DNA from 3 places in the Bradyrhizobium sp. 63_E2_N1_3 genome. Region 1 is predicted to be linked to each of the others. Evidence: riboswitches for the same ligand, from Rfam matches in the RefSeq annotation. Region 1 holds a riboswitch; each other region holds the start of a gene.
What was found. A riboswitch is a leader RNA that binds a small molecule or an ion and turns the genes downstream of it on or off. The one in region 1 is predicted to bind cobalamin.

Region 1 (10,444 bases):
GATGCTCGACGGCGGCACGGCGTTCCAGTCGCTCGATCCTGCGGGGCTGCACATCTGGTGGGGCGCTTATCTCGGCATGCCCGATCAGATCGTCATGTCGGGCGTTCTGGCCGAGATCGGCCCGCACATCATCGCCGCGCGACAGGATGCGCGCGAGCGGCACGGCTGGATCATGGACAGCTACATTCTCAAGCGCAGGCCGTAAGCGAGGCAGCATGCTCCCTGAATGGGTCACCCGGAAATGCCCCGATGTCTCCGCTGTCCATCGCGAGGCGGCGCTCGCGCGTCAGGCGCAACTGACGAAGCCGGCTGGCGCGCTCGGCCGGCTGGAGCAGCTTGCGGTCGAGCTTGCGGGCCTGCAGGCGACCGAGCAGCCGCGTGCCGCGCGGGTGCCGATCATCGTCTTCGCCGGCGATCACGGCATCGTCGCGCAGGGCGTGTCGGCCTATCCGCAAGGAGTGACCATCGCGATGATGGCGAATTTTGCCTCGGGCGGTGCCGCGATCTCGGTGCTGGCGCGTGAGCTTGGCTCAAACCTTGAGGTCGTCGACGCCGGTACGCTGGCACAGGAGGAGATGGCAGGAATCGTCACCGACAAGCCGCGCAGCGGCACGCGCGACTTCAGCGTGGAAGCCGCGCTCACCCCCACGGAGCTGGCATTCGCCTTCGAAGCCGGTCAGCGCGCAGTCGCGCGCGCAGACGCCGGCAGGCCCGATCTCCTGATCTTCGGCGAGATGGGCATCGGCAATACCACGACGTCGGCGGCGATTGCGGCGAGCCTGCTTGGCATCAGTGCCGAGGAGATCGCGGGCAGCGGTACCGGCGTCGATGCGGCCGGCCGTGCGCACAAGGCGCGCGTGATCGACGCTGCGATCGTGCGGCATGGCGTTGCAGGTGCTTCGCCGGAAAAGATCCTGTGCGCCGTCGGCGGCCTCGAAATCTCGGCGATCTGCGGCGCCATCATTGCGGCTGCACAAGCCCGCATTCCCGTGTTGATCGATGGCTTCATCGTATCCGTGGCCGCGTTGGCGGCGGTGCGGCTGAACCCGTCGTGCCAGCCATTCCTGCTGCCGTCGCATCAATCGGCGGAGCAGGGGCATCGGCTGGTGCTGCGCGCGCTGAACGTGCAGCCGTTGATCAGCCTCGATCTCAGGCTCGGCGAAGGATCGGGTGCCGCCATCGCGCTGCCGCTGGTGCGGCTCGCGTGCAGCCTTCACAACGGCATGGCGACCTTCGCGCAGGCCAACGTGCCGGATCGCCCGGCCTGATCCAGCTCAAGCCGCGCGCTGATTGACCGCGACGACGCGCCAGCCGGTGGCGAGCCGGTCGATCCGGGTCAGTGACAACGGATCGATCACGAAGCGCAGGGCCGCTTGTGGTGTCAGATCCAGAGCAATGCAGAGTGCGGCGCGGATCGTGCCGGAGTGCACGACGAGCGTTGCTGAGCCGGCGCCGATTTGCGCGAGACCCAGCCGGACGCGCGCGACCTGATCCTCAAAACTTTCGCCGCCCGGCGGCCGGCCGCGCGCCGGATTGCTCCAGAACTGCGCATAGGCCTCGCCGCCGGTCGCCGCGAGCTCGTCATGCCGCAGGCCGGTCCAGTCGCCAAAATCCTGCTCACTGAATTCGGGCACCAACGCGGGTTCGAGTCCCAGCGCGCGCGCCGTCTCAACCGTACGTCGCGCCGGGCTCGCCAAGCTCGCAGCATCTGGCGGAAGCCTCTGCCGCAACGCCTCCAGCTGCACGCGATCGCCGAGATCGGCGGGCGCGTCGGCTGCGTGGATCGTCCCTTTGGCGCCGTCGACGGGCGCATGCCGTATCAGCCAGAGGAAGGTCTCGCCTTCCATGCCTATCTCCAGGGAAGTTGGTCGCTGTGGTAATAACGTCGCACCGGCACATTGACTCTGTCTTGTCGGTAATCCTAGATGGCTTTGACGGTTTCCCCGAGTGGGGATGAAAAGGGAATGCGGTGCGGGGATTTTGTCCCCAATGCCGCGGCTGCCCCCGCAACTGTAAGCGGCGAATCTTGCGTCACGAGCCACTGGGTATCTCGGTCCCGGGAAGGCGATGCAAGGTACTGACCCGCGAGCCAGGAGACCTGCCGTCAGCCGTGGTCACACGCGAAGATGTCGGTCGGGGAGTACAGACATTCGGCTTCATCGGAAGGCTCATAAGCCGGAAGATGGGACCTTGGTTCGCGGTGACGTGCCACTGACGTCACACCGAGGTCCCGAACTGTGTCTTCCATTCGTCTTGTACGACCGCGTTGCTTCCTGCTCGCTTCCGCCGCGCTTACGTCATTTGCCACCCTCGATCTGCCTGCCGCCGTGGCGCAGCAGGCCCGCGAGCCGCTGCCGCCGGTCGAGGTGTCGCCCGCCCAATCCCGCAAACCGGCAAAGCCGGCGGCCCGGGACGCGCAGAGCCCACGCCGCGCAGCATCGCGCAGGCCAGCGGCCGCATCGGCCGCGGCCAAGCCCGTCGTGCCGACCGCGGCGGCGCAGACGCCGCTCAACACCAATGTGGTTGCCGAGAGCGCCTCGCGCCTCGGCCTGACCGTGCAGGAGACACCCGCGACCGTCGAAGTCATCTCGGCCGCGACCATGCGGGAGCAGGGCTATCGCACCGTGTCGGAGGTTGCGCAGGGCGCGGTCGGTGTCACCTCCGGCGACAATCCGGCCGAGCCCGCGGCTTTCTCCATGCGTGGCTTCACCAACAGCCAGATCAACATGCTCTACAACGGCATCAAGATCGGTCCGCAGAACATGACCTCGCGGATCACGGATACGGCCAATCTCGCAGCCGTGGAATTTTTGAAAGGTCCGGCCTCGCTGATGTCGGGCGAAGGTGCCGCCGGTGGCGCAATCAACTTGATCACGAAGCAGCCACACACCGGGCCGATCCGGAATGAAGCTGACTTTTCCTGGGATTCGCTCAACTCGTTCGGCGTCCATTACGGCTCGGGCGGCAGCACTAACGTGCAGGGGCTCGACTACCGCTTCGACATCAGCCGCGCCTCGCTCAATGGCTTTGCCGACGACACCAATACCAAGACGTTGGATGTGTCTGGCCAGCTCAATTACCGCATCTCCGACAGCCTCAAGATCTGGGGCGCGATCGAGTACCGGGAAGATCGCTCGAAGGCCTATTGGGGCGCACCGCTGGTACCGATCGCCTTCAGCGGCTCGCATGCGACGAGCGGCATTGTTTCGGGCAATTACGTCTCGAACTTCAACAAAACGAAGCTCGGTGCGATCACGATCGACGATCGTACCTTCAACACCAATTACAACGTTCTCGACAACCGCAACGTGGCACAAGAGGTGTGGCTGCGCGGCGGCTTCGAACTGAAGCTGGCGCCTGACCTGACGCTGAAAAGCCAAGCCTATGCCTATGGCGCGGAGCGTACCTGGTTCAACAACGAGATCGAGGCTTTCAATGCCAGTACGGGCCTGCCCAACTCGAACATGGTCGATCGCGAGCGCTTCTATGTTGCACATAGCCAACGCCTTGTCGGCAACATTACCGACCTGATTTGGGACGCTAATATCGCAGGCTTCGACAACCGCCTGGTCACGACACTTTCGTCCAGCTATCTCGATTTCGTCAGGCCAGGCGCGGCCAACTTCCCGGACGATTACGTCTCGCTCGTCAATCCCGACCGTGGCCTTTACGGCCTGCTCACGACGCAGCAACAGACCGCGCGCATCGACAACGAAGCGCTGTCGTTCGAGGACCGGCTGAAGCTCACGCGAACCTTCGCGCTGGTCGGCGGCCTGCGCGTCGAGCATATCGGGCTTGACCGCAACTCGACCGACTCCGCCGGGCTGGAAAAGGCGAACTTCCCGTTCTCGACGTCCTGGGTCCCGACGACGGGGCGTATCGGCTACACTTGGGAGGCCGTTCCGGGCCTGACCTTCTTCAGCCAGTATGCGACCGGCGCCGATATCTCGGCCAACAACATCTTCCTGCTCGGCCCGACCCAGCCGCTCGACCTGACCACCGCGCGCACCTATGAGACCGGCGTCAAGCACCTGTTCTGGGACAACAGGGCGGAGTGGTCGTTCTCGGCCTACGACATCCTGCGCAAGAACGTCTATGCAGCGGCCGGCGGCATGCAGCTCAACATCGCAGGCCGGCAGGAGTCGAAGGGCGTCGAGCTCGCCGCGGCCGTACGCCCGATCGATCCCCTGCGGCTCTGGGGCAACATCGCTTATGTCGATGCACGCTATGCCGACTACAATTTTGCCGGTGGTTCGTTCTCCGGCAACACGCCGCCGAACGTGCCGCGTGTCGTGGCCAATGCCGGTGCGTCGTACCGGTTCTTCACGCCCTGGCCGGTGGAGCTCGGCATCACGGGCCGCTATGTCGGCGACCGCTACAACACCGATGCCAACGTCGTGACGATGAAGGCCTACACCGTCGCCGACGTCTACGCCTTCGTCGACATCCCGAAGACGGTGTTCAACGCGGTCGACCAGGCCCGTCTGGGCTTCCGCGTGCGCAACATCACCGACAAGCGCTACGCGATCTGGGGCGATCCGTTCTATCCCGACCAGATCCTGCTCGGTGCGCCCAGGACCTATGAGCTCTCGGCCGCGTTCAAATGGTAGGGCGCTGACCACATGATGAACGCGATCGTGCTGCTACATCGCTGGCTCGGGATCGCGTTCTGCCTGCTGTTCGCGATGTGGTTCGCGAGCGGAATCGTGATGCACTTTGTCCCGTTTCCGTCATTGACGGAGGCGGAGCGCTTTTCCGGACTTACGCCGGTTGATCGCGGAGAGGTGAGGATTACGGTCGCGGATGCCGTCGCCGCGAGCGAGATCGCGGACGCCACGCGCGTTCGCCTGGTCCAGCGGAGCGACGGGCCGGTCTATGTCGTGTCGGACCGGTCGCGTGTGGGCGCGGTCCATGCCTCCGACGGACGGGATGCATCGGTGACGTCCGCCGACGTCGCGGTCGGTATCGCGCGGGATCATGCCCGGCAACGCGGGCTCGATGCCGCGCGGGCGGCGATGATTTCGGGCGCGGATTATGATCAATGGAGCGTACCCAACGGCTTTGATCGACACCGGCCTCTGTTGCGCGTCGCTCTTGGCGATGCGGCCGGAACCGAGGCCTATGTCTCCTCGCGCACCGGCGAAGTCGTGCTGGATACGACCCGCAGCGAGCGCGGGTGGAATTGGGCCGGCAGCGTCCTGCACTGGATCTATCCGACGGTCCTGAGGAGCAACTGGTCCCTTTGGGATCAGGTGGTCTCGACATTGTCGCTGGTGGCTTTTATCGCCGCGACGCTCGGCGCGGTGCTCGGAATTACCAGGATCAGGATTCGAGGGCGTCGGGTCTCGTCGCCTTATCGCGGGTGGCACGCACTGCATCACATCATTGGTCTCGTCGCGACCGTTTTCGTGCTGACCTGGAGTTTCAGTGGCTGGCTCTCGATGGATCACGGCCGGCTGTTCTCGCGTGGGGAGCTGACCCCGACCGAAGCGGGCGTGGTGTATGCCACGCCTGACTGGACGACGGCCTCTCCGGTCGGTCAGCCGTCGGCTCGCGAAGTCGAATGGTTCGCCGTCAGCGGTGTCGTCTACCGGCGCGACCGGATCGGCCTCGCCAGTCAGACCTTGACCAAAACGGCGGAGGCGAGCCGCAGCGGGCCGGTGGCATTCCTCGGCGAGAAGGATGTCCATGACCTGACGACGCGCCTTGCGCCGGACTGTGGCGCCCCGTCCGTTCTTGCCGACAATGACGACTATCCCGCGCACTCGGCTGTCCCCGGAGCGCCCGTCTATCGCTCCCGATGCGGCGACCTCTGGTTCGACATCGACGGTGCCGACGGCCGCGTGCTGCAAAGACTGGATGCCTCGCGGCGGGCCTATCGCTGGTTCTATGGCGCGCTTCACACGCTCGATTTTCCCGTTCTCATGGCGCATCCGCGTCTGCGCGATATCATGGTCGTCGGGCTCTGCTTGCTCGGGCTGGCATTTTCCGTCACCGGCATCGTGATCGGCTGGCGGCGCTTGCGGTCGACGTTCGCGGCTTGAGCTGCGTATCGAGCAAATCATATGCGCCATGCAAATTGCGGGTTGCGCGGGCGATGGCAGGCGCGGATGATCGTCCGAGGGGGCGCAGCGGTGCGCTCTCTCAATGGGGCGATCGTGATCGATGTCAATTCAGCGCAAGCGCCTCGGCATGATGACCCCGTCGTCAAACTCGGTGCTGGAGCCCGTCACCAATTCCATGCTGCATGGCGTGGCCGGCGTCACCGCTCATTTTTCGCGCTTCCGCGTTACCGAGATCGCGCTCGATGCCGCGGCGCTGAACCAGTTCGATGCCTCGGTGATGCTGCCGGTGGCGGATCTGTTGGCGGACGCCAAGGTCGATGCCATTGCCTGGAACGGCACATCGGCAAGCTGGCTCGGTATCGACCGCGATCGGAGCCTGTGCGAAGCGATCGCGGCGCGGACCCATGTCCCGGCGACGACCTCCACGCTCGCCTGCATCGACGCGGTCCGCGCGCTCGGCGCCGGACGTGTCGGCCTGGTCTCACCCTATACGGACGACGTGCAACGGCGGATCGGCGATGGCTGGGCCGAGGAGGGGATCGCCCCTCACGCCGAGCGGCATCTCGGCCTGCGCGATAATTTTTCCTTCGGTGAGGTCACGCCCGCGACGATCGCCGACATGATCCGCGCGGTCGCGGCGGACGGTGCCGATGCCGTCGTCATTCTCTGCACCAATCTCGACGGCGCCGCGCTGGCTGCCGCACTCGAACGGGAGTTGGGCATCGCCGTGCTGGACTCGGTCGCGGTCACGCTGTGGCGGACGCTCGAGCTCGCCGGTGGCGACATCGCGGCCCTTGCGGCGTGGGGCCGGATCTTCCAGACATCAGCGATCATCAAGTGACGGAGACACCTGTGACGCAGCTCGATCTCGCCATTCGCGGCGGCACCATCGTGACGGCCAGCGACGAGTTTCGCGCCGATATCGGCATTCGCGACGGGCGCATCGTCAGCATCGCCGACCGCATTGAAGGTGCGGCGCGCGAGATCGACGCGACGGGTCTGCTGGCGCTGCCGGGCGGGATCGACAGCCACGTCCACATCTCCCAGGCCTCCGGACCCGACGTCGTGATGGCCGACGATTTTGCTTCGGCAACGCGCGCGGCGGCGGCCGGCGGCAACACCATGGTGCTGCCCTTCGCGCTCCAGGAGAAGGGGACGTCGCTGCGCACCTGCGTCGAGAACTACCGCAAGCTCGCCGAGGGCGAATGCTACATCGATACCGCCTTCCACCTCATCATCTCCGACCCCACCGCAGTCGTACTCGGGCAGGAGCTGCCGGCTCTCGTCAAGGATGGCTACACCTCGTTCAAGGTGTTCATGACTTATGACGACCTCGTGCTCAGCGACAAGCAGCTGCTGGAAGTGTTCGACGTCGCGCGCCGCGAGGAGGCGCTGGTCATGGTCCATTGCGAGGGTTACGACGCGATCCGCTTCCTCACCGCGAAGCTCGAACGCGAGGGCCATATCGCGCCCTATTATCACGGCACCTCGCGGCCGCAGGCCGTCGAGCGCGAGGCGACGCATCGCGCCATCAGCCATGCCGAGGTGATCGGCGTCCCCATCATGATCGTGCACGTCTCCGGGCGCGAGGCGATGGAGCAGGTGCGCTGGGCCCAGCAGCGCGGACTGCCGGTGCATGCCGAGACCTGCCCGCAATACATCACGCTGACGGCCGACGACATGAAAGGCCTGAACATGGACATGTCAGGCGCAAAGTATGTCTGCTCGCCGCCGCCGCGCGATGCCGAAAGCCAGCAGGCGATCTGGGAAGGCATCACCACCGGCGTGTTCCAGACCTTCTCGTCCGATCACTGCCCGTTCCGCTACGACGACCCCAAGGGTAAGCTGACGCCGAATTCCCGCACCTCGTTCCGCTGGGTGCCGAACGGCATCCCCGGCGTCGAGACCCGGCTGCCGATCCTGTTCTCGGAGGGCGTGTCGAAGGGGCGTATCAGCTTGCAGAAATTCGTCGAGCTGACCGCGACCAATCATGCGCGGATCTACGGGCTCTATCCGCGCAAGGGCTCGATCGGCGTCGGCTTCGATGCCGATATCGCGCTGTGGGATCCGAAGCTGACAAAGACGATTCAGCAGGCCGACCTGCACCACGGCGCGGACTATACGCCGTGGGAGGGCTTTGACGTCACCGGCTGGCCTGTCACCACCATCGCGCGGGGCCGCGTGGTGTACGAGCAGGGCAGGATCGTCGGCGACAAGGGTGCGGGCGAGGTGCTCAGCCGCGGCAAGTCGAGCCTGGTGTGACGGAAAAATAACCGCATCGGGACGACGCCATGTCGTCTGTTGCGCATACCATCCTCGCGCTGCTGCGGCATCATTGATCTCTTTTCGCCGGCCGCCTTTCGGTGTAGCTCTGCGCTCACTTATGAGGCGGCCGGGCGCCAATGCTGATCGCCGCCGAAATCATGCAGGAGACACCAGGGATGTACCCGAAAGTTCAGATGTTCATCGCCGGCGAGTGGACCGACGGCACTTCCGGCAAGTCGGAGGACATCCTCAACCCCGCCACCGGCCAGCCGATCGGCAAGACCCCTCACGCCTCGCGCCAGGACCTCGACCGCGCGCTGGAGGCCGCCAAGGCCGGCTTCGAGATCTGGCGCAAGACCTCGCCGTTCGACCGCTACAAGCTGATGCGCAAGGCCGCCGACATCATCCGCTCGCGCGCCGCCGAGATCGCACCCGTGATGACCATGGAGCAGGGCAAGCCGGTCGTGGAAGCCCAGGGCGAGACCATGCTCGCCGGCGACCTGATCGACTGGTTCTCCGAGGAAGCCCGCCGCGCCTATGGCCGCATCGTGCCGCCGCGGATGGGCAACGTCTCCCAGCTCGTGACCAAGGAGCCGGTCGGCCCGGTCGCCGCATTCACGCCCTGGAATTTCCCGATCAACCAGGCGGTCCGCAAGATCTCGGCCGCGCTTGCCGCCGGCTGCTCGATCATCGTCAAGGGCCCGGAAGAAACCCCGGCAAGCTGCATGGAGCTGGTGCGCGCCTATGCCGACGCGGGCATTCCGGCCGGCGTCGTCCAGCTGGTGTTCGGCGTGCCGTCGGAAGTGTCGGAATATCTCATTCCGCACCCGATCATCCGCAAGATCAGTTTTACGGGCTCGACCGCGGTCGGCAAGCATCTGGCCGCACTCGCCGGCCTGCACATGAAGCGTGTCACCATGGAGCTCGGCGGCCACGCGCCGGCAATCGTGTTCGCGGACGCGGACCTCGACAACGCCGCCAAGATTCTCTCGGCCAACAAGTTCCGCAATGCCGGCCAGGTCTGCGTCTCGCCGACGCGCTTCCTGGTGCATGAGAGCGTGTATCAGCCCTTCGTCGACAAGTTCGTCGCCGCCGCCAAGAGCCTGGAGGTCGGCAACGGCCTCGACAAGGACACCCGCATGGGTCCGCTGGCGAACCCGCGACGCGTCGACGCGATGGAGGGTCTGGTCTCCGACGCTGTGCAGCGCGGGGCCAAGGTGCAGGCCGGCGGCAAGCGCATCGGCAACGAAGGCTTCTTCTTCGAGCCGACTGTCATCACCGACGTGCCGCGCGATGCCCGCATTATGAACGAGGAGCCGTTCGGACCGCTTGCCCCGATCACCTCGTTCCGCAGCTATGACGAGGTGGTGGCCGAGGCGAACCGCCTGCCGTACGGCCTTGCGGCCTATGCCTATACGACCTCGACCAAGACGATGCAGGCGATCGGCTCCGATATCGAGAGCGGCATGGTCTCGATCAACCACCATGGCCTCGCGCTGCCGGAAGTGCCGTTCGGCGGCATCAAGGATTCCGGTTACGGCTCCGAAGGCGGCCTCGAGGCGATCGAGGGTTATCTCAACACGAAGTTCGTGACGCAGGCGAGCGCGTAAAGAAAAGTCGCGTTGTCATTCCGGGGCGCGCGAAGCGCGAACCCGGAATCCATCGCGCCGCGCGTAAAGAGGGAAAATGGATTCCGGGCTCGCGCCAAGCGGCGCGCCCCGGAATGACGGTGGATAGGACCTGCGTTGCCTGACGGGCGAGACATGGACAACAGCCGTCACCCGAGCAAGCGCGTGTCCCTTGCCGGGATGCATATCGACCGGAATTCGGCGGTGCCGCTGCATCTGCAGATCGCGGCGCACATCCGCGACGGCATTTTGCGCGGCGTCTTTCCGGCTGGAACGCAATTTTTGGGATCCCGCGAGATCGCGCGCGAATTGGGCTGCTCGCGCACGGTGGTGTTGACCGCCTGGGATCTGCTCTACGCCGAGGGCTATCTTGAATCGATGCCGCGCGGAAGTGTCATGGTGGCGTCCGTGGCGACCCCACATGCCGAGCCTGCGTCCGCGACCTCGTCTACGGCCAAGCCCGCCCACATGTCGGAGCGCTGGCGC
Region 2 (10,444 bases), 240 kb from region 1:
CCCGAGTTTCTGCAGGACCGGGACGGGCGTCTGCGGATAGATCGCAAGCTTCGCCTTGACGGCCGCGCGCGTCGCATCGTCGACCTGGTCGATCAGCCGCGTCGCAAGCTCGATGAACTGGCGCTGCTCGTCGTCGCTGTGGGTGGGCGCCTGGACATAGAGGTCCGTCAGCACGCGCAGCAGCGTCGGGCGAACATCAACGCCTTCGCGACGGGAGAGGCTCATCAGCCCGTCGAATCCGGGAAACAGCGACTTGGTCATGGAGAGATACGCGACCTGGAAAAGATACTCGTCCGCGAGCCTAACGCAGGTTCCTTTAAAGGCTCGTTAAGGAAAACGAGGCGTGAAGTCGACCCCATCATTTCAGGTGTTGTCGTCCCGCAACGGGACGCGGGAGGCCGCCCGTGAAGTTACGGTCCGGAAGGCGCGTTTACACCCCGTTAACCATGAACTGATCTTAATGAACGCACGTTGCACCAGCGCGCTCGGTCGCGCGGCAATTGATAGAGAGCTGATATGGGGACCATTATCGAATTTCCGGCCGGTCGCCGGGCAGGCTCGTCGGGGGATGCCACGCCGCGTACGGAAACGGGAACGATTCTGATCCTCCCCGTGATCCGCATCGAGCGCCAGACGGAAGAAACCAGCGGCGATCGCGGGCCGGAGCAGGGCACAGCGCCGGGGCGCCGTCGTCGTCGCCGCTAGCATCCGGCTTTTGCAATGCCGGATGCCATCCGCCAGATCCGGCCTGTCGTAACGGCCGTCCTGCTCGCACTCGTCGGTGCGACGCTCGGCGCGTGCAGCGGCGGCGATTTCGGCCGCACCCGCGCTGACATGCGCAGCGACGACATGCATCGCTGGCTCGGGGCCGAGGCCACCGGCAGCGTCGGCCTGAAGTCGTCCCAATTCCAGCTCACCGACGCGGAGCGCCAGCTTCGCGATCTCGCCTATCCCATGATCGAGCCGCCGCTGTCGCGGCCCGCCTGGAAGAGCGTATTCGGCGACTACAGGGCGCTGCCGTCGCCCTGGCAGCAGAAGGTCGTGTTCGACCGCACCATGTATGGGCGCACGCTGATCGACGAGCCGCATCGCTCGCATTCATCGCGCTATGCGCAGCTGATCGAGGACGTGCGCAACGACATCACCCGTTTCGAGCCGTTCTTCGGCTCCGCGATCCGCGTCATCGATCTCGACAGGAAGCGCGATGCGACCATGGCGCGCGTCTCCGAGCTCTCGCCAAGGGAGAGGGACGATGCGGTCGCGCGCATGCAGGAGAACTCGCTGATCATCCAGTGGGTGCAGCTGTGCCTCGAGCAGCGCGTCTCGTCCTATCGCTGGGCGCTGGAGCGTCTGGTGATCCAGGCGCCCGACGGCATGGCCGCCGATGCCGACCGCCTGATCGGCGAACTCGCAGCCCAGACCGCCAATCCGCCGGTCGCGGCGCAGCCGCCTTACGGGCGCGCCGTGGTCACGAAGGGCTAGGACTTCCTGCGCTTGTTACGCCGTGGGCCGGTCCGATCCGGCTTTCGCCGCTGCCTCTGGAGCTTCCCGACAAACTCCTTCAGCGCATCCGCCAGCGGCTCTGACGCGCGGTAGGCGAGGCCGACCTCGCGTTTGACCCTGACCTCGATCTCGCGCACCGCGACATCAGGGTTGCCGCGCGCCACGCCTTCCGGGACGATGGCAATGCCGACGCCGGCCGCGACCAGCGCCATCGCCCAATCCTCCGATTGCGCGATCGCCGCGGTCTGCCTTCGTTGTGAGCTCCGACCGAAGAATTCGCTTTGCTCGCAATGGCAGCGGTCGATCAGAGGGACGCCGGCGAGATCGGCGGTCCGCAGCTTCTCCTTCAGCGTCAGCGGATGCGAGGGCGGAAGTGCGGCGACATAGCGCTCGCTCCACAGCGCGACGAAATGCTCGTCGGCGCGGAGCATGCTCTTCGAGATGATGCGCGCATCGGCGCGCTCGTCGCTGCCGACGAGGCGGAGCGCGATGTCGGTGCGCGCCGTCAGCGGCTTCAGCAGCGCGATCGTTCGGGGTATGTCGAGCGTGCGCATCAGTCCCAGCGTGACGGTGGTCTTCGTATTCGGCTTCCTGAACAGGCTGCGTGCGGCGTCCGCCTCGTCGATGATGCGGCGGGCCAGCGCATGAAACTGCTCGGCTGAGGCGGTCGGCGCGACGCCCTTCTTGTGCCGGATGAACAGGGTGGTGCCGAGCTCGGCCTCCAGATGGGTGATCGCGGTCGAGATCGACGGCTGCGACACGAAGCAAGCCCGCGCCGCCGCGGTCAGATTGCGCTCGCGGTACACGGCTGCGAAGTAGCGAAGCTCGCGGATGTCCATAGGATATGCCTAGAGATAGTATCAATATTCAATATTTTACCTATAGATCGCCCGGTGGCAAGAACGCCCTGCTCACAACAGCAGGAACGCGCCATGAAGATCCAGCACCTCAACACCGGCACGATGTGCCCCATGGGCCGCCGCCTTGTGAACGGCACGGGCGGCCTGTTCCAGCGCGCCCGCCTGGTCTGCCATTGCCTGCTGGTCGAGACGAGGGACGGACTCGCTCTGGTCGACACCGGCATCGGTCTCGGCGATATCGCAACGCCCGATCGGCTCGGGGGCCGATGGCTGCGCCAGACCGCGCCGAGGCTGGATCCGGCGGAGACGGCGGTCGAGCAGGTGAAGGCGCTCGGCTACTCGCCCAGCGATGTGCGCCACGTGCTGCTGACGCATCTCGACCGCGACCACGCCGGCGGCGTGCCGGACTTTCCCCATGCCGCGATCCACGTCCACCGCGCCGAATACGACATGGCGGTGCTGCGCAAGCCCGCGCCGCCCGAAGGGCGTTATGTCACGGGGCAGTGGAGCCATGGGCCGGGCTGGACATTCTATGGCGAGGCCGGCGAGGACTGGTTCGGCTTCAAGGGCGTGCGCGCGCTCGGCGACAAGGAAGCCGACATCCTGATGATCCCGCTCGCCGGCCACACACTCGGCCATTGCGGCATCGCGGTGCGATCAGGCGAGAAATGGCTGCTGCATGCCGGCGACAGCTATTTCCACCACGGCCAGCTCGACGCGTCGCCGCACGTGCCGCTCATGCTCGGCTATTTCCAGCGCCGCGGCGACATGGATCGCAAGATGCGGATCGCCAACCAGGCGCGGCTGCGCGCGCTGAAGCTGAACCACGGCGACCGCGTGAGCATCGTCAACAGCCACGATCCCGTCGCCTATGAAAGCTGCCGCTGCGCTGCGCATTAGGGTGTCGAAGCCGGGCCGCCGGTTATGCGCCCGAACGCACTGCTTGAGTCCGGAGCAAGCGGTGCTTCACCGTTCGGGCGATTGCCGCCGGCGCGTCGTCGGGAATCGCAAAGCATGAGCTCGCGTTGATTTCGCACAGGACGTAGGTGTCGGTACCGGCGGCGTCGCGGGGCCCGTACAGGAAGTCGGCGTCCCAGATCACCGGCAGCGACGGTTCGTCGATGCCGAGCGTGTCCATCAGCTGCGGCGTCCATTCGTCCTCCATCGATCTTCGGAGCGCCTGGAATTGCGGAGCATCGGGTCCGTGCATGATCCGTGGGCCCGGCTGCGCCTCAGGTGCGTCGGGGCCTTCCGGCGGCGGGATCAGCGCCTTGATCAATTGATGCCCGAAGCCCACGACCTCAGCGCCGCTCATGTAGCAGCGGATCATGCCGTCGGGCAGGCGGGGTTGGAACGCCTGGTCGATGATGCAGCCGCCCCATCCGAAATACGGTTCGCAGCGGGCGAGCAAGGCATCGAGCGGCATGTCCTCGGGTAGACTGCCGCGTTGGGCATGCAGCACGCGAACCATGGCGTCCGCGTTGGGCAGGGCCTCCACCTTCCACACCCCTTGGCCACCATTGCCGCGATTTTGCTTGAGCACGCGCGGACCGTTCGCCTGAAGGCGCGAAGGAAATTCGGCGCGGAAGCTTGCGGCGGTGTCATAGCGATGCGTGTCGGCTCCCCAGCCGAGATGACGCGTTCGGTAGAGCACGTCCTTGACGCCCATCTTCAGGATCACGTCGGGATGTGCGCTCACCCATGGCCCTTGCGCCGCAACGTCGCGAAGCAGCGGGTCGAGGGCCTCGCGCGTCTTGCCCTGATGGATCGGATCGACCCAGACGAGCACGCCATCGACGGCGAGCAGTTGATCGCGGACGGCGTCGGCGAAGATCTCGTCGTAGATCACCGGCCGGGCTTCGATGCCGACCGCGGCGAGTGCTTCGAAAACGCGGACGAAGCGGCTGTTTTGTGCCGTCGTGTCCCGGCGCGCGGCAGCGTCGCCGCGGGAGAGGATGGCAACGGTAGGGCGGAGAGGAGGGTGGCGTTCGGTATCCATGCGCAAGCTCCACGAATGGCGTGCTGCGCAGAGCTTGGACCGAGGTCTCACGGGGAGTCTGCTTCGTCCCCACGCCGATCAATCTACGTGAGATCGTCCGGCCGTTGCAAGATGGTGTTTGTGCGGTTCCATCCAGACGGCGAACGCTTCGCGCGCGCCGCTACGGTGGCGGAGGATAGCGGTCGAATGTCGGCAGTTCGTGCGCGCGCTCCATCCATCGAAGGCGCTCTGCGACCTGGATGTGCATCGTCGCCGGTACGGCATCGGGATCGTCGTAGGTCGCGCTCTGGACGTCGATGACCCCGGGTAACATGTCGGCATTGACATAAAACAGGCCGGTTCCGCAGTCGCCGCAAAAGTGCCGCCAGGCATGTTCCGAGGAGTGATACACCTTGGGCTCGCCCTTGGTCACCTTGACGGCATCGTCCGCGTACATCGTCCAGCCGACGACGGGAGCGCCCGCGTGAAGCCTGCAATCGCGGCAGTGACACAGCGCGTGCACGATCGCTTCGCCCTCGACCTGATAGCGGATTGCGCCACAGTGACAACCGCCGGTGATGGTGCTCATGCGTTCCTCCCGATGGAAGCGAGGTTTCGTTGATCGATAGCTCTCGAGACCCGCGGCTTCAACGGCGCAATCGATTTGCGATTGCGTCCTACTGTCGCGTGACACCTCCCGCCACGGCGCGGACGAGGTGATCCGCGACTACCACTTGAACGAAGCCGCGACCTCGTAGCTGCGCGGCGCGCCCAGGATGATCTGGTCGGTGTAACCCGGATCGCCCCAGGCCGCGTAGAGCTTGTTGGTCAGGTTCCTCACGCGAAAGCTGATCCGGGTCTGGTCGACGCCCGGGAAATAGGCTTTTGGAATATCGACGAACGCGTATGCGTCGAAGATCGTGTAGGCGTCCATCGTGACCAGATTGTCCTGGAAGTTGAAGCGGTCGCCGACGTGACGGACGAGGCCGCCGATCTCCACCGGCAGCTTCGTGTCGAAGCGATAGGAGGCGCCGGCGTTGGCGATGAAGTTGGGAACGTTGGGCGGCGTCTTGCCCGAATAGGACTGGAAGTCGCCATTGCCGTCGACATAGGTGAAGTCGATGAAGCGCGACTGCACGAAGGCGACGTTGCCCCATAGTTTCAGGCCCGCGACCGGATTGACCGCGGCGGCAATCTCGACGCCCTTGGAGGCCATCTTGCCGGCGACGTTGAAGAGGATGCCGCTTTCGGGGACGTAGACGTTCTTGCGCTCGATGTCGAAGGCCGAGAGCGTGGCCTCCGCGCGCTTGTCGGCCGACAGCAGCTTCACGCCGGTCTCGTAGGTTCGCGACGTCGTGAGCAGCAGCGGCGTCGTGGGCCTGAGGATGAAGATGTTCGCGACCGTCGGGTCCGCCGCCGTCGCGTACTGGCCGTAAAGCATCACGCCGGGCGCGATGTCCCAGGTGTAGCCGATGCGTCCGGTGACCGGATTGAACGTCTTCGAGAAAGGATAGCTGGCTTTCAGGAGGCCAGTCTCGTCGAAGCGGGTCCGCGACAGCTCGATATTCTCAAAACGGATGCCGCCGATCAGCGCGAAGGTCGAGGTCAGCTTGAGCCGGTCCTCGAACGACAGCGAGGTGGTGTCGAGATGGGTGTAGATCTTCTCGTCGCTGCGCGGGCCGTAGAGGCCGCGGTCCGGATTGAGGAGATCGACGTAGTCATTGAAGAACAACGTGTCCTGCGAGACGTTGAACTGGTTGCTGCTCGCCGCCACGGTGGCGACGAAGCGATTGTCCATTCCGGCGACGTTGGAATTGACGGTGAGGTCGGTGATGTTGCCGTAGAGCCGCTGCGCGTGATCGAGCGCCAGGCGCTCGCGGTAGATGCTCTGCGCGCCTGCGAAATTGCCTACGGTCTGGTCGAACGACGAGATCTCGTTGTTGAACCAGTGCCGGTGGGCGTCATAGCCGTAGACTTGGCTTTTCAGCGAGATGTTGTTGGTGATGTCCCATTGAAAGCCGCTGCGCAGCCAGAGCTCGTTGGCGCCGCTGTGATTGTCGAGCACGTTGTAGTTCGTGGTCAGCGTGCGCGCGTCGATGGTGACCGGGACCGGCGTGCCGCCGCCGAGGTAATAGTTGCTCCAGACGCCGGACACGATGCCGTACGTCGGCACGATGCCCGGCGCGTTCGCCGGCACCAGCGGCGTCCCCCAGTAGAAGCGGTCGTTGTCCTGCCTGTATTCGGTTGCGCCCCAGATCTTCAGGTTCTCGTTGACGCGATAGTTCAGCTGGCCCGAGACGTTGCTGAGCTTCGAATAGGTGTCGTCGATAAAGCCCTTGTTGTTGAAATGGCTGATATCGAAGCGGTAGTCGAGGCCGTTGATCAGCGTGCTGCCGCCCGATCCGTAACCGGCGCGATAGCCGTTGAAGGAATCGTAGGAGGTGAAGGCGTCGTTGACGATTGGTCCGGTGTGCGGCGCCTTGTTCACGTAGTTGATGGCGCCGCCGGTCGCACCGAGGCCCGCCACCAGCGAGTCCGGTCCCTTGATGATCTCGACCTGCTGGAGGCCAGCCACGTCCATGGGACGGCCGGTCATGGTCGACGGCCCGATCGGGATGCCGTTGTAGAGCGTGGAGATCTGGTCGCCGGAAAAGCCACGCATCGAGAAGATGGCGGGCGCGCCGGGCGCATCGCCGCCGGTGACGCCGACTGCAGCCTTGGCGACGTCGGTCGTGGTCCGGATGCCCAGGTCCTGCATCGTCCGCTGACTGATGACCTCGACGGTCGCCGGCATCTCGCGCGCCGTGATGCCGAGCCGGGAGCCGACATCGGTGACGGCTGCCGTGTTGAGCGGCGTCTGCACCGGGCCGCTCGGAGCTTGCGTGGCCGGAACGGCGACAGCAGGGGCGCCACGATTGCGTCCCGCGGCGCGCCGGGCGGCGCGCTGCTTCTGAGTGCCGGGGCTGACGGCAGGAGCCTGTCGCGGCGCAGGCGGCGACACGATCACCGGGCCGACCTCCCGGGAGCGGTTGTCCTGCGCCGCGCTTTGCGCGAGCGCCGCGGACGACAAGGACACCGACGAGAGCAGAGTAATCAGGAAAGCACGCGATAACGCTGGCCTTGCGCCAGCACGGAAATGAAAATGTTGCACAACAACGCTCTGCGGCGACGCAAACAAACCGTCACCGCGGTTGCCTTAGTCATCCACCTTCGCCCCAGGCGGCGGATGCACCGGCTACTTGTCCGACATCAGGGCACCCCGCCCAATGCGTTCGCGCGTGACCATGGCTGGCAGCAGGTTTCCTGGCTCGCGGGTCATCGCCTTCGACCACCTTCCCAGAGGCCCAAGCGGGGCTCCAGTGGTTTGTTTGGTCGTCGACTATCCGCCTACAGTTGCGGGGGCAGCCGCGGAATTGCCCACTGAGGTGGACGCACCGCATTCCCTTGAAGAGTCCTTGCGGACACTACCGATCACGAAACTGGCATCAGGGGATGAGCGCGTCAACATCCGCGCGGGCTGCTGGACGGGCTGGTCGGTCGATGGTGGCCTTGTGTTGCTGTTTTGCACGATAGTCCGAAGGACCGCGTCGAAACGTCCAACCCGGCCTCCGGACCAGCCTGGGTAACGAACGCTTGACCACGATCAATGACTGCCTTTGGTGCCCGAATATGCTACTGAGGCCGAGTTCCGGCCTGACAAAGTAAGTCGATATTGATGCAGTTCGTCCGTACCATCCTGGCAGTCGCCATCGCCATATCCTTGGCGATGCTGCCGGTTGGCGCGTCCGCGGCGAACCTCGCAATGTCGTCGGATGGCATGCAGACGGCCATGCACATGAGCGGCGACGCCGACATGTCGATGGACGATTGTTGTCCCGACATGAAGGGAACAGGCTCCCATAGCGGCGGCTACAAGTGCGGGATGGGCTTCTGCTGCGTCGGTGGGATCATCGCGCTCGGTGATGTCAGGCCCGTGGCGTTCGAGCGTCTCGCCGTCATGGCCAGCACGTTGGCTATTCCCCCGGATCAGGTCGTTTCCTTCCGCGGCGGCAGTCCTCCTTTCCGACCTCCTCGAATCTGATCTCGCAAAGCCCGAGACGCGAGCGGCATGCCTGCTCGCGACGACGACTGACGTGCGCGCTTCACGCGCCACGGCGAAAGATCAATTCATGAGGACAAGACAATGCTTTCCAAAATCCGCACCGCGGCTCTCGCCGCCACCCTTTCGCTTGCCGCTTCAGCCGCGATGGCGGGCGCGGGCGACTACGCCTTCGAGCCCGTCACTCCGCAGATGAGGAAGGGCGAAGACGTCACGCTCGCCGTTCGCCTGACGAACAAGCAGTCCGGCAAGCCGATACCGGACGCAGTCATCTTCAAGACCCGCCTCGACATGGCCCCGGACGGGATGGCCGAGATGGAATCGGCGGTCGCGCCGCTGCCGTCCAGGGAGCCTGGTGTGTACGCCTTCAAGACGGACCTGCCGATGGCTGGCCGCTACCAGATGACGCTGTCCGTGAAGGTGCAGGGCGAACCGGAGACCGTCACCGGCAAGGTGATCGTCACGGCGGTCAAGTGAGCGTTCGGGCGCTGCCCGGCAGCGCCCGACATTCCCCCTTTTCCTTCACACGGACGCGCGCTCCCGGGTGCGCGGATACACGACATGAAAACGCTGCGTCTCCTGACGGCACTTGCGCTGGGCGGCGGCCTGGTCCTGGCCGGCTACTACTGGCATTCGAACGGTGCGGGCTGGCTCGCTGAGGCCGACATATCATCGGCTGCGGCCGCCGCGGAGCGAACTCCGCTCTACTACCGCGATCCAAGCGGCGCGTCGCTCTGGTCTGCGGGTCCGAAGAAGGACGACCGCGGGCGGGACTATCTGCCGGTCTACGACGACGATGGAGCGGCCGTCGCGCCGGCGCTACCGAAGGCGCAAGCGGCTTCGCCGCGAAAAATCCTCTACTACCGCAATCCGATGGGGCTGCCCGACACGTCGCCCGTCCCAAAGAAGGATCCGATGGGGATGGACTATGTCGCCGTTTACGAAGGCGACGACACCGACGACGGCACGGTGAAGCTGTCGCCCGGCAAGATCCAGCGCGCGGGCGTGAAGTCCGAGCCCGTCACGCGGCGCTCGATCCGGGTCTCGGTGAAGGCGCCCGGCACGATCCAGCTCGATGAACGCCGCGTGTCGGTGATCGCGATGCGCGCCGAAAGCTTCGTGCAGAAGGTCGCCGACGTGACCACCGGCACGCGCGTGAAGGCCGGCCAGCCGCTGATGGAAATCTACAGTTCGGCGGTGGCGTCCGCAGCGGCGGAATATCTTGCGACGATCACCTCCAAGACGGTCGGCGGTGTCGAGATGTACGGCCGCGGCTCGCGACAGCGGCTGGTCAATCTCGACGTTCCCGAGTCCGTCATTGCGGAGATGGACAAGACGCACACCGCGCCCGTCGCCATACGCTGGTCTGCGCCGCGCGACGGGGTCGTGCTCGAACGCAATGCGATCGAAGGGATGCGGGCCAATCCCGGCGACGTTCTGTTCCGGATCGCGGACACCTCGGTGGTCTGGGCGCTGGTCGACGTGGCCGAGCGCGATCTCGGCAACATCGCGGTGGGGCAGTCAGTCGCGGTGCGCGCGCGCAGTTTCCCCGGCCGGACCTTCACCGGGACCATCGCCGTCGTCTATCCGCAGGTGAACCGCGACACGCGCACCGTTCGCATCAGGATCGAGCTCGCCAATCCGGACGCGGTGCTGCTGCCCGACATGTACGTCGATGCCGACATCGACACGGCCGATGCCGCGCCCGTCCTGGCGATACAGGACAGCGCGGTGCTCGACACCGGCAGCCGGCAGGCCGTGCTCGTCGACAAGGGGGAAGGGCGTTTCGAGCCGCGGGAAGTCAAGCTCGGCCGTCGCGGCGGCGGCTATGTCGAGGTGCGCCATGGTCTCGCGGACGGCGAGGCGGTGGTGACCTCCGCCAACTTCCTGATCGATGCGGAAAGCAACCTGAAGGCCGCGCTGAAGGGGTTTGGCGAGGCGGCATCCCAGGCCACCGACGCCGGCCCTGGCAATGCAACGGGAGATCACAAATGATCGCCCGCA
Region 3 (10,444 bases), 1.9 Mb from region 1:
AACGATGGATCGTCCAGGTGCTGCGTGTGCTTGAGCGCCCAGGCCGCCTTGTCCGTGATCGACGGCACCTCGCGGTACATGTTGAACAGCTCGCCTTCGTCGAGGCCGAGGCTTTCCACGATATACTGAAAGGTGTGGGTGTGAACCGCCTCCTCGAAGGCCTGCCGAAGGAGGTACTGCCTGCACTCCGGATTGGTGAGGTGACGGTAGATCGCCAGCACGATGTTGTTGGCGACCAGCGATTCGGAAGCCGCGAAGAATCCGAGATTGCGCTTGATCGCGCGCCGCTCGTCCTCGGTCAGCCCGTCCCGCGACTTCCATAGCGCGATGTCGGCCTGCATCGAAACTTCGGTCGGCATCCAGTGATTGTTGCAGCCTGAGAGATACTTCTCCCAGGCCCATTTGTACTTCAGCGGAAGCAGCTGGTTGACGTCGGCGCGGCAGTTGATCATCCGCTTCTCGTCGACGGAGACGCGGCCGCCGGCGCGGTCGATCGCACCTAGGCCGGTCGGGTCGGCCGGCTCGAGCTTGAGCTGGGTCTGCGGACGCAGTGCGGTGGCGAGACTTGAGACGGCAGGAGCGGCCGCTGTGGTTTCGGTATCGGACCAGTCGAGCATCGTCATCTCCTCACTGGCACGCTTCGCATTCGGGATCGTCGATCCGGCAGGCCTTGATGCCGTCGAGGTCCGGCGTTGCTGCGGTCGGCATCATGATCGGCGCGTGCGACACTGCCACTGACGCGGACACCGCATTGAGCTTTCCGTCAGTGCCCTTCAGCGTCGATTTCTCGACATGCGTGGCGCTGCGGGAGCGCAGGTAATAGGTCGTCTTCAACCCGCGTCGCCAGGCCAGCCGGTAGAGCGCATCGAGCTTCTTGCCGGAGGGATTGGCGATGTAGAGGTTGAGCGACTGCGACTGGTCGATCCATTTCTGCCGGCGCGCGGCCGCCTCGATCAGCCAGGCGCTGTCGATCTCGAAGGCGGTGGCGTAGAGCGCCTTCAGATCGTCAGGAACGCGGTCGATCTGGCCGACGCTGCCGTCGAAATATTTGAGGTCGGAGACCATGACCTCGTCCCAAAGCCCCCTCGCCTTGAGGTCGCGGACCAGGAACTCGTTCACGACCGTGAAGTCCCCGGACATGTTCGATTTCACGAACAGGTTCTGATAGTTCGGCTCGATCGACTGCGAGACGCCGCAGATGTTGGAGATCGTCGCCGTTGGCGCGATCGCCATGACGTTCGAGTTGCGCATGCCGCTGGACGTGACCTTCTTGCGGAGGCCGTCCCAGTCGAGCGTTGCGGAGCGATCGACGTCGAGACCACCGCGCGCGTCGGCGAGAAGCTGGATGGAGTCGAGCGGCAAGACGCCCTTCGACCACAGCGAGCCCTCGAAGCTCGGATAGCGTCCGCGCTCCGCGGCGAGATCGGACGACGCTTCGATCGCGTGGAACGAGATTGCCTCCATGCTGGTGTCGGCAAACGCCACGGCCGCGTCGGACGCGGTCGGAATGCGCTGGACCTGAAGCGCTTCCTGAAAGCCCATCAGGCCGAGCCCGACGGGACGATGACGCATGTTGGAGCGGCGCGCTTCGGGGATCGTGTAGAAATTGATGTCGATGACGTTGTCGAGCATCCGGACGGCGGTGGTCACCGTCCGCTTCAGCTTGGCCTGGTCGACACCATCAGGCCCGACATGGTTGAGCATGTTGACGGAGCCGAGATTGCAGACCGCGACCTCGTCGCCCGAGGTGTTCAGCGTGATCTCGGTGCAGAGGTTCGAGGAATGGATCACGCCCGCGTGGCGTTGCGGCGAACGCAGATTGCAGGGGTCCTTGAAGGTGATCCAGGGATGACCGGTCTCAAACAGCATGGTCAACATGCGACGCCAGAGGTCGCTCGCGCGCACGGTCTTGAAGACGCGCATGCCGCCGGCCTTCGCCCTGGCCTCATAGGCCTCGTAAGCCGTCTTGAACGCCTCGCCATAGAGATCGTGCAAATCGGGCGTCTCGTCAGGCGAGAACAGCGTCCATTCGCCATCGGCATCGACGCGCTGCATGAACAGGTCCGGCACCCAATTGGCGGTGTTCATGTCGTGGGTGCGGCGGCGGTCGTCACCGGTGTTCTTGCGCAGGTCGAGGAATTCCTCGATATCGACGTGCCATGTCTCCAGATAGGCGCAGACGGCGCCCTTGCGCTTACCGCCCTGGTTGACGGCAATCGCGGTGTCGTTGGCGACCTTCAGGAATGGGATGATGCCCTGGCTTTCGCCGTTGGTGCCCTTGATGTGGGCGCCGAGGCCACGAACCGGGGTCCAGTCGTTGCCGAGACCGCCGGAATATTTTGCGAGCAGCGCATTGTCCTTGATTGACTTGAAGATGCCGTCGAGGTCGTCCGACACTGTGGTCAGGAAGCAGGACGACAATTGCGGACGCAGCGTACCCGAATTGAACAGCGTCGGCGTCGAGGCCATGAAGTCGAACGATGACAGCAGATCGTAGAACTCGATCGCCTTGGCCTCGCGATCGATTTCGCGCACCGCCAAGCCCATCGCGACACGCATGAAGAAGGCCTGCGGCAATTCGATCCGCTTGCCTCGGACGTGCAGGAAGTAGCGGTCGTAGAGCGTCTGAAGACCGAGGAACTGGAAGTTCAGGTCGCGTTCCGGCTTCAACGCGGCCGCGATCCGGCCAAGGTCGAAGCGGGCGAGTTCAGGATCGAGCAGTTCGGCGGCGATGCCGGTCTTCAGATAGGCCGGGAAGTATTCGACGTAGCGCATCGTCATGTCGGCCTGCGAGGCGGACGTCGGCACGCCATGGACGTAGGACAGCACCTCGCCGCGGAGCTTGTCCAGCAGCAGGCGCGCACTGACATAAGCATAATTCGGCTCCTGCTCGACCAGCGTGCGTGCGGCCATGATCGAGGCCAGCGCCAGTTCGTCCTGGCTGATGCCGTCGTAGAGATTGCGGGTGGTCTCGGTGAGCACGGGTGCCGCGGAGACGCCGTCGAGACCGGCGCAGGCTTCGCCGATAATCAGCGCAAGCCGCTTGGTGTCGAGACCAACGCGCGAACCGTCGGCGAGCGTGACATGAAGGACCGGCGCGACAGCGGGCGTCGCTTCCGCGGCCGCCTCCTCGGCGCGCTGGCGCGACCGCTCCTCGCGGTACAGCACATAGGCGCGTGCGACCTTGTGGTGCTCGCTCCGCATCAAGGCGAGCTCGACCTGGTCCTGCACGTCCTCGATATGGAAGGTGCGTCCCTCGCCTGCCCGCCGCATCAGCGCAGCGACGACTTCGGCCGTGAGCTGCTCCACGCTCTCATGGACGCGACGCGAGGCGACCGCGCTGGTGCCTTCGACCGCAAGGAAAGCCTTGGTCATGGCGACCGCGATCTTGGCGGAATCGAACGGCGAGACCTTGCCGTTGCGACGGATGATCTGCATAGCCGGCTCGCTCGAAGCAGGCGCAAGCGATTGTGGACGCAAATGAACGATGGGTGCGGAGGCGGTGTCCGCGTCGTGCAGGTTCAGTGACATCAATGGGCCCCGTGATGCGCGCGTTGTGTTTGAACGGGGCTGTAAGGAAGGACGCTGCAGAAACGCCGGCAGCAGAGTTGCCGGGCGGTGCATGCAAGCGACCGCCGGACACCCCGCCCGTGGACGTTCAGATTGTCGCGGCAGGTCTCCTGGCTCGCAGGTCGTCGCCCACTTCCCGTCTTCCCGGCGCGAAAGGCGCCAGTGACGATTGTTCGGAAGCAGCTCGCTGCTGACAGTTGCGGGGGCAGCGCCGGAATTCCGCGCTCTCGCGCGGTTCACCGGCTTCCCTCTTAGCCACTAAATCTTGCGATCCAGCGGAACCGTGACGCCCACATGTGGTGACATATGCAGCCGGGTGTCAACGATTCGTTGCGGGTCATGAGCCCTGTGCCCTGTGGAATGCGGGAATTCGCACTTGGATCGCGCCTCAGCTTGGCGCGCTATGAGGTCCGCATCCCGACTGCAAGATCACACAGTCCGGCGCGACGCTGCCGCTGCATGTCGCCTCGCAGCCGCTCACCAGCGACGCCACTCTCGCTTCCAGCACACGCAGCTCCGCAATTTTCGCCCTGATCGCACCGAGGTGCTTCGCCGCAAAGGTCCTCGTTTCGCTGCACGGCGCGCATCGCTGGCCGGCGAGCCAGACCGCGCTGGTCAGCCCGGTGCGCGTCACGATGACGGCGGTGAAGGCGCCCACGCCGCCCAGGAACGGCATGGACGCCCGATGCTATTCGGACGAAAGGTGATAGCCGCGATCGCGATAGTCGAAATCGACGAGCTCGCAGATCCGGGCCGATGGATCGGCGGGCGCCGCATAATAAGCCCTGATCTCCTTGATGCGACCGCTCGCCCCTTCGAACGCGTACCATTCGTCGCCGCGAAGCGCCGTGCCCTGCTTGCGCTTCCAGTGCGTCCATTCGATCACGGCTTCCGGCGACGTCGACGAGCAAAGAATCTTTTCGATCGTCCATTGCGACCCGAGATTCTCGACGCACCAGATCCATTTGCGCGCGATGGTATCGGCGCCACGCCATGGAATGTCCGGCAAGCCGGACGGGAAGTAGTGAACCGCGTCCGCCGTGAAGCAGGCCATCAAGGCATCGTAGTCGGCGGCGTTGCAGGCGTCGAAATAGCGACGGATCGTCGCCTCCATGGCGGCGGGCGATGTCTTGCTCATGTCAGGCTCCCGCCCGGATCGTCGTGGCCCTCGCCGGATCCGCACCGGCCTTTTTCCAAGCCTCAAAGTCGGCGCGCACGGCGGGTGTGGGCGGATAGACGCCGTAGAGCGGCTCGCCGGCACTGATACGATACGACAGGTACTTCTCGAGCTGGTCCCGCCTCTCGCAGAGGTCGGCCATTTCGGCGGCCAAATGCCGTGGCACGACCGTGATGCCGTCACCGTCACCGACGATGATGTCGCCCGGGTAGACCGCCACGTCGGCGCAGGCGATCGGGATATTCAGGTCCGCGACGCGATGATAGGACAACCGCGTCGATGCGGTGACCTGCCGCGCATAGGCCGGGAAATCGAGCCGCGCCAGCTCCTGGCCGTCACGAAACGCGCCATCGGTGACGATCGCGGCTGCGCCGCGCACCTTCATCCGCGTCGGCAGCATGGCGCCCGCCGATGCTGCGCGTGGATCGTTGCGGCTGTCGATCACCAGGACATGGCCGGGCGGAATGTTCTCGACCGCTTCCCATTGCAGATTGTCCGCGTTCGGATACGGCGTGAGTGTCTCTATGGTATCGAGATCCTCTCGCGCCGGGATCATCCGCATGGTGAAAGCTTCACCGGCGAAGCGGACCGCGTCCTTGTTCATCGGCACCAGCCCGACCAGAAAGCACTGGCGCAGGCCTTTCTTGAACAGCTCGGTGGTCAGCGAACCCGAGGAGACATCCTTCAGCCGGCGGATGACAGACGGATCCAGGGGACTAAGCTTCGTCTTTGGTTCGTACATGGCCATCCTCCCTCAGCGGCGCTTTCCGACCTCGTGGACGTCACGGGCCCAGGCGCGCGCCTGCTCCGACAGGCTGAAGCCGAGGCCCGGCCGGTTCGGCACGATCATGCGGCCGTTCACGACCTCGAGCTTTTCGTTGAACATCGCCTCCGACCACTCGAAATGCTCGACCCAGGGCTCCCGGGCATAGGCCGCGGTCAGGTGCAGATGGATCTCCATGCAATAGTGCGGCGCGAGCTGGAGCTTCTTGTGGTCGGCGAGCGCGAGGATCTTGAGGAACGGCGTGATGCCGCCGACGCGCGGCGCATCCGGCTGGATGAAATCGACCGAATTGTTGCGGATCAGCTCGTAATGCTCGTCGATGCTGGTCAACATCTCGCCGGTCGCAATCGGGGTCGCAAGCTCGGCTGCCAGCGCCGCATGACCTTCGTAGTCGTAGGCGTCGAGCGGCTCCTCGATCCAGGTCAGGTTAAATTGCTCGGCGATGCGGCCGAAGCGCAGAGCCGTGGTGCGGTCCCATTGCTGGTTGGCGTCGATCGCCAGCGGAACGTCGCCGATGTGGTTGCGAACCGCCTCGATGCGCTTGAGGTCGACCATCGGGTCGGGCTGGCCGACCTTCAGCTTGATGGCGCCGATGCCCCTGTCGAGCGCCATGCTGACGCGCTCCTTCACCTCCTCGATCGGCATCGAAAGGTATCCGCCGGAGGTGTTGTAGCAGCGCACGGAGTCACGATGGGCACCGAGCAGCTTTGCCAGCGGCAGCTTGGCGCGCTTGGCCTTGAGATCCCACAGCGCGATGTCGAAGGCGGCGATGGCCTGCGTGGACATGCCGCTGCGGCCGACCGAGGCGCCGGCCCAGACGAGCTTGTCCCACAGACGCGCGATGTCGCTCGGATCCTCGCCGATCAGCTCGCCGGCGATCTCCCTGGCGTGCGCAAACTGCCCCGGACCACCGGCGCGCTTCGAATAGCTGTAGCCGATGCCGCTGTGGCCGTTCTCGGTCTCGATCTCGGCAAACAGGAAGGCGATCTCGGTGAGGGGTTTTTGCCGGCCGGTGAGAACCTTGGCATCGCTGATCGCCTGGGCGAGCGGCAGGAAGACGAGCGACGTCCTCACCCATGCGATCCGGTCCGTCGTCGCTTCCCCGGCTGCGAGCCCTGCCGCGAGCGGGTTGGCGATAATGCGCGTGTTGATCTGGTAGTTCATGGCTTTCTCCTATCGAGGTGGATTTGCGGGAAATGATGTCATTCGGCAGCGACCGACGCGGAGCGGATCAGCCCGCTGCCTTCGCGAATGACGAGACGCTCGATGGGCCCGACGATGACCCAGTAACAGAGCACGGCCAGCAGCCCATGCAGGCCGACATACAGCAGCGCTCCGTTGAACGATCCGGTGGCGGAGAGGATGTAGCCGATCGCAACAGGCGTCACGATTCCGGCGGTGTTGCCGACGGCGTTAAAGACGCCGCCAGTGAGTCCGATCACCTCCTTGGGCGCGGTGTCGGCGACGACCGTCCAGCCCAGCGAGCCAAAACCCTTGCCGAAGAAGGCCGCGCTCATCAGCACGGTGATCAGGACCGTGGAGTTCGTGTAGTTGCAGCCGATGATCAGGACCGTCATGACGAGGCCGATCGTGATCGGGGTCTTGCGCGCGATGCTGAGCGAACCGGTGCGCTTGAACAGCCAGTCGGTGAAAAAGCCTGTCGTAACGCCGCCGACGAAACCGCAGATGGCGGGGATGGTCGCGATCAGGCTCGCATCGAGCACCGACAGGCCGCGGTCCTTGACGAGGTAGGTCGGAAACCAGGACACGAAGAACCAGGTGATGGACGAGATGCCGTATTGCGCCAGGAAGATGCCGACCAGCATGCGGCTCCTGAACAGCTCGGCGAGGTCGGACCATCGCGGCCCCTGCACCGCTGCTGCCGTCGGCGAAGCGCCGCCGAGATCCACCAGCGCGCCTCCATCATGCAGATGAGCAAGCTCCGCAGCACCTATCCTCGGGTGCCGGGTCGGCGGATAGTACGCAACGGCCCAGACTGCCGCGAGCGCGAAGCCCAATACGCCCATGACGGCGAAGATGTGCTCCCAGCCGAAGCGATGATCGAGGAAGCCCATCAGCGGCGTGAAGAGGACGAGCGAGACATATTGGGCGCTGTTGAAAATGGCGCCCGCGACGCCGCGCTCCGCGGACGGAAACCACGCCGCGATGATACGCCCGGCCGCCGGGCCGACAGGCGACTCGAAGACACCGAGCATGAAGCGCAGGATCAGCATCACCAGGAACGGGTAGCTGGCCCAGCCGACGCAGCTCATGAGGAAGGTGACGAGCGACCACAGGATCAATCCGCCCAAAATGGTCTGCTTCGCACCGAGCCGATCCGCGATCCAGCCAGCGGGAAGATGCGCAAGGACATAGGCCCACGCGAACGCCGAAAACATCCAGCCGAGCTCGACCGGCGTGATGCCGAGCGCCTTCGACATGTTCGGCCCGGCGATCGATAGCGTCGCCCGGTCGCCGCTGCTGAGCGCGAGCAGGACGGTGATCAACGCCAGGGTGACGAAACGATAATGCGTCCGTGCGGACGGCTTCTGCTCCGTGGCCACGCTGCTCCCCTCTTTCCCGATTTTGTTTGCCCGGCCGCCTTCGGCGACCGTGGATGTCCGGAACGCCAGCGACGACCGGACGCGAGAAAGCTAGATCAGCGATCAATTCAGGTCTAAACTCATTTTTGGATTTAATTGATCCAGAAAAGGTATCAATGATCGAGTTCGGACAGGTACGCGCGTTCGTGGCGGTGGCCGATGAGCTGAATTTCGGTCGTGCCGCCAAGCGGCTGAATATGACGCAGCCGCCGCTCAGCCGGCAGATCCAGATCCTGGAGGCAACGCTCGCCGTCAAGCTGCTCGAGCGCACCAGCCGATCGGTCAGGCTGACCGCGGCCGGACGCGCCTTCCTGAGCGAGGCCCGCACGATGCTTCAGCAGCGCGAGCATGCGGTCAAAGCGGCCCGGCAGGCCGCGTCGCTCGCCGGTGGAGCGCTGTCAATCGGGTTCGTCGGCGCGACGACGTACGGCTATTTGCCCTGGCTCGCAACGCGAGTTCGCGATGAACTGCCGGATATCGAGATCACCTTTGAGGAGCTGACATCGCGCCAGCAGCTCGATGCACTGAGGTCGGGCCGGATCGATCTCGGATTGGTTCGGCCGATCGAGACGGAGAAGCCAATTAGAAGCGCCAGCGTCTTCCGTGAAGGGCTTGCCCTTGCGCTGCCGCTTGACCATCCGCTCGCGGTGCGACGCCGGCCGGAGCTGTCGCATCTCGAGGGCCAGCCCTTCATCATGTATTCGTCGGGCGGTCCATATATGCGCACGCTCTTGACGGCGGCGTTCGACGCCAATGGCATCCGGCCCCAGGTCGTGCAATCGATGAGTCAGGCACAGGCAATCCTGTCGCTGGTCAGCGCAGGTCTCGGCCTTGCGATCGTCCCGGACGAAACACGCAACGCCTGTTTCGACAACGTCGTGTTTCGCCCGATCAGGCTCGGACCATCGGTCTTCGCCGAGCTCCATGCGATCTGGCGCAGCGACAACCGCAACACCGCCCTGCCTCGGCTGCGCGAACTTGCGTTCCGGACCGCACGCTGAGCGCAGCCTGAAGCGCGGTGCCCTGCGGTGGTGGGACACAAAGTCCGGTCATCGCAACGACCGGACCTGGAGACTCCGGAGGCGTCCTACGCGTTCCGCATCGCGCGCCCGAACGGATCGACCAGGCGGACGATCTCGCAGGCGGCGACGAGGCCGGCGAGCCAGACGGCGCTGGTCAGCCCGATGCGCGTCACGATGGCCGCAGTGAACGCGCCCTCTCCGCCAAGGAACGGCGTCGCGGCAAGCAGCGCGAGCTCATAGGCGGCGTAGGCGGCGACGAGCGCGATGGCCAGCATCAGCGGCGTGCGGCCCTGCGGCAGCAGGCGGAGGACGGTCGATGCCGCCGCGGTCGACAGCAACGCGGCAGCACCGATGACAAAGCCCCATGCGATGGTGCTGCCATCAATGGGATAATGCAGCACGCCGAAGCCGATGGTCTGGTTCACGAGCCAGGCGCCGGTGACGACGAGCAGCGCCGGACGCATCGGCAGCATCGCGGCGGCAACGACGGCGAACGCCGCAAACGGCGTCGCGCAGGCAAGCGCGAAGCTCGCGAGCGCGCATGACACCGTCAGCAGCGCGAAGCAGAACATCGGCGCGAGGCGCGACGCGACCGGATGAAGGCGGAAACGGTCGGCGTGGGGCGGCAGGATGGTGACAGTCATGGAACGATCTCCTTGTGGGATTTGTAGCACATTTTTTGCTGAAACGCGGCATCACGTCTGACTCAGTGAAGAGCCTCCATGGGATCTTCAGTCTCGGCTGGATCGCGCCGGTCGTAGGCGGCAAGCCAGGCGGCGAGTGCCGCCGTGTGCGGCTCCATGGCCGCCAATTGGCGCAAGGCCACGCGAACGGTGGCGCGCGCCGTGCGATCGGGCGGAAGCGTCACCATCTCAGGTCCCCGCCCCTTCGCGACCGCCTCGACCACGGCCCTCTTGCACACCGTTAGCTCCGGCAGCCCATAGAGTTCGAGCAGCGCCTGGAAGGCTGCGTGATGATCCGGCCGGAAAGCGCGCTTGCGGCCGAGCTGATCGCGCAGCGGATGGGCAGGATAGAGATGCGCGCAGGGGATCCACCCCTCAGGTAGCGGCTCGGTGGCGGCATGGGTGCGGCGATGCGTGAGCAGCTTTGGCAGAACGTGGGTGTGCGGGCCGTCAGGGCTTCGCCCACCCGGCGGCGGGATCCGCTGGAATACCTCGGCGCGCCCGATGCGGCTGATGAAGACGCGGTGCGGATTGGCGGCCAGAATGATCCGCATGGCATCGCTTTCGGGCGCGAACACGGATTGGCCCGTGCGGCTCCTGAGTGC

Region 2: it holds a riboswitch for cobalamin, as region 1 does, so the genes downstream of both, AB7531_RS31560 (TonB-dependent receptor) here and AB7531_RS30550 (TonB-dependent receptor) in region 1, are expected to answer to the same signal.
Region 3: it holds a riboswitch for cobalamin, as region 1 does, so the genes downstream of both, AB7531_RS21055 (ribonucleoside-diphosphate reductase subunit alpha) here and AB7531_RS30550 (TonB-dependent receptor) in region 1, are expected to answer to the same signal.

Annotation. Positions count from the first base shown of each region.
Region 1 is NZ_CP197235.1:6,371,238-6,381,681, reverse strand. It holds gene cobF (precorrin-6A synthase (deacetylating)) at 1-205, shown strand, start outside; gene cobT (nicotinate-nucleotide--dimethylbenzimidazole phosphoribosyltransferase) at 216-1,268, shown strand; gene AB7531_RS30555 (histidine phosphatase family protein) at 1,275-1,847, opposite strand; cobalamin riboswitch at 1,919-2,120, shown strand; gene AB7531_RS30550 (TonB-dependent receptor) at 2,238-4,610, shown strand; gene AB7531_RS30545 (PepSY domain-containing protein) at 4,623-6,044, shown strand; gene AB7531_RS30540 (maleate cis-trans isomerase family protein) at 6,166-6,906, shown strand; gene hydA (dihydropyrimidinase) at 6,918-8,327, shown strand; gene AB7531_RS30530 (NAD-dependent succinate-semialdehyde dehydrogenase) at 8,507-9,940, shown strand; gene pdxR (MocR-like pyridoxine biosynthesis transcription factor PdxR) at 10,094-10,444, shown strand, end outside.
Region 2 is NZ_CP197235.1:6,609,224-6,619,667, reverse strand. It holds gene AB7531_RS31595 (DUF2336 domain-containing protein) at 1-261, opposite strand, end outside; gene AB7531_RS31590 (hypothetical protein) at 517-705, shown strand; gene AB7531_RS31585 (hypothetical protein) at 721-1,482, shown strand; gene AB7531_RS31580 (LysR family transcriptional regulator) at 1,479-2,342, opposite strand; gene AB7531_RS31575 (MBL fold metallo-hydrolase) at 2,436-3,263, shown strand; gene AB7531_RS31570 (Cj0069 family protein) at 3,286-4,362, opposite strand; gene AB7531_RS31565 (GFA family protein) at 4,523-4,930, opposite strand; gene AB7531_RS31560 (TonB-dependent receptor) at 5,069-7,417, opposite strand; cobalamin riboswitch at 7,618-7,825, opposite strand; gene AB7531_RS31555 (hypothetical protein) at 8,057-8,422, shown strand; gene AB7531_RS31550 (FixH family protein) at 8,525-8,917, shown strand; gene AB7531_RS31545 (efflux RND transporter periplasmic adaptor subunit) at 9,002-10,435, shown strand; gene AB7531_RS31540 (efflux RND transporter permease subunit) at 10,432-10,444, shown strand, end outside.
Region 3 is NZ_CP197235.1:4,422,879-4,433,322, reverse strand. It holds gene AB7531_RS21060 (ribonucleotide-diphosphate reductase subunit beta) at 1-617, opposite strand, end outside; gene AB7531_RS21055 (ribonucleoside-diphosphate reductase subunit alpha) at 628-3,531, opposite strand; cobalamin riboswitch at 3,654-3,871, opposite strand; gene AB7531_RS21050 (hypothetical protein) at 3,959-4,246, opposite strand; gene AB7531_RS21045 (nuclear transport factor 2 family protein) at 4,259-4,708, opposite strand; gene AB7531_RS21040 (ribonuclease activity regulator RraA) at 4,710-5,489, opposite strand; gene AB7531_RS21035 (L-talarate/galactarate dehydratase) at 5,502-6,695, opposite strand; gene AB7531_RS21030 (MFS transporter) at 6,734-8,095, opposite strand; gene AB7531_RS21025 (LysR family transcriptional regulator) at 8,251-9,135, shown strand; gene AB7531_RS21020 (hypothetical protein) at 9,222-9,800, opposite strand; gene AB7531_RS21015 (DUF6925 family protein) at 9,863-10,444, opposite strand, start outside.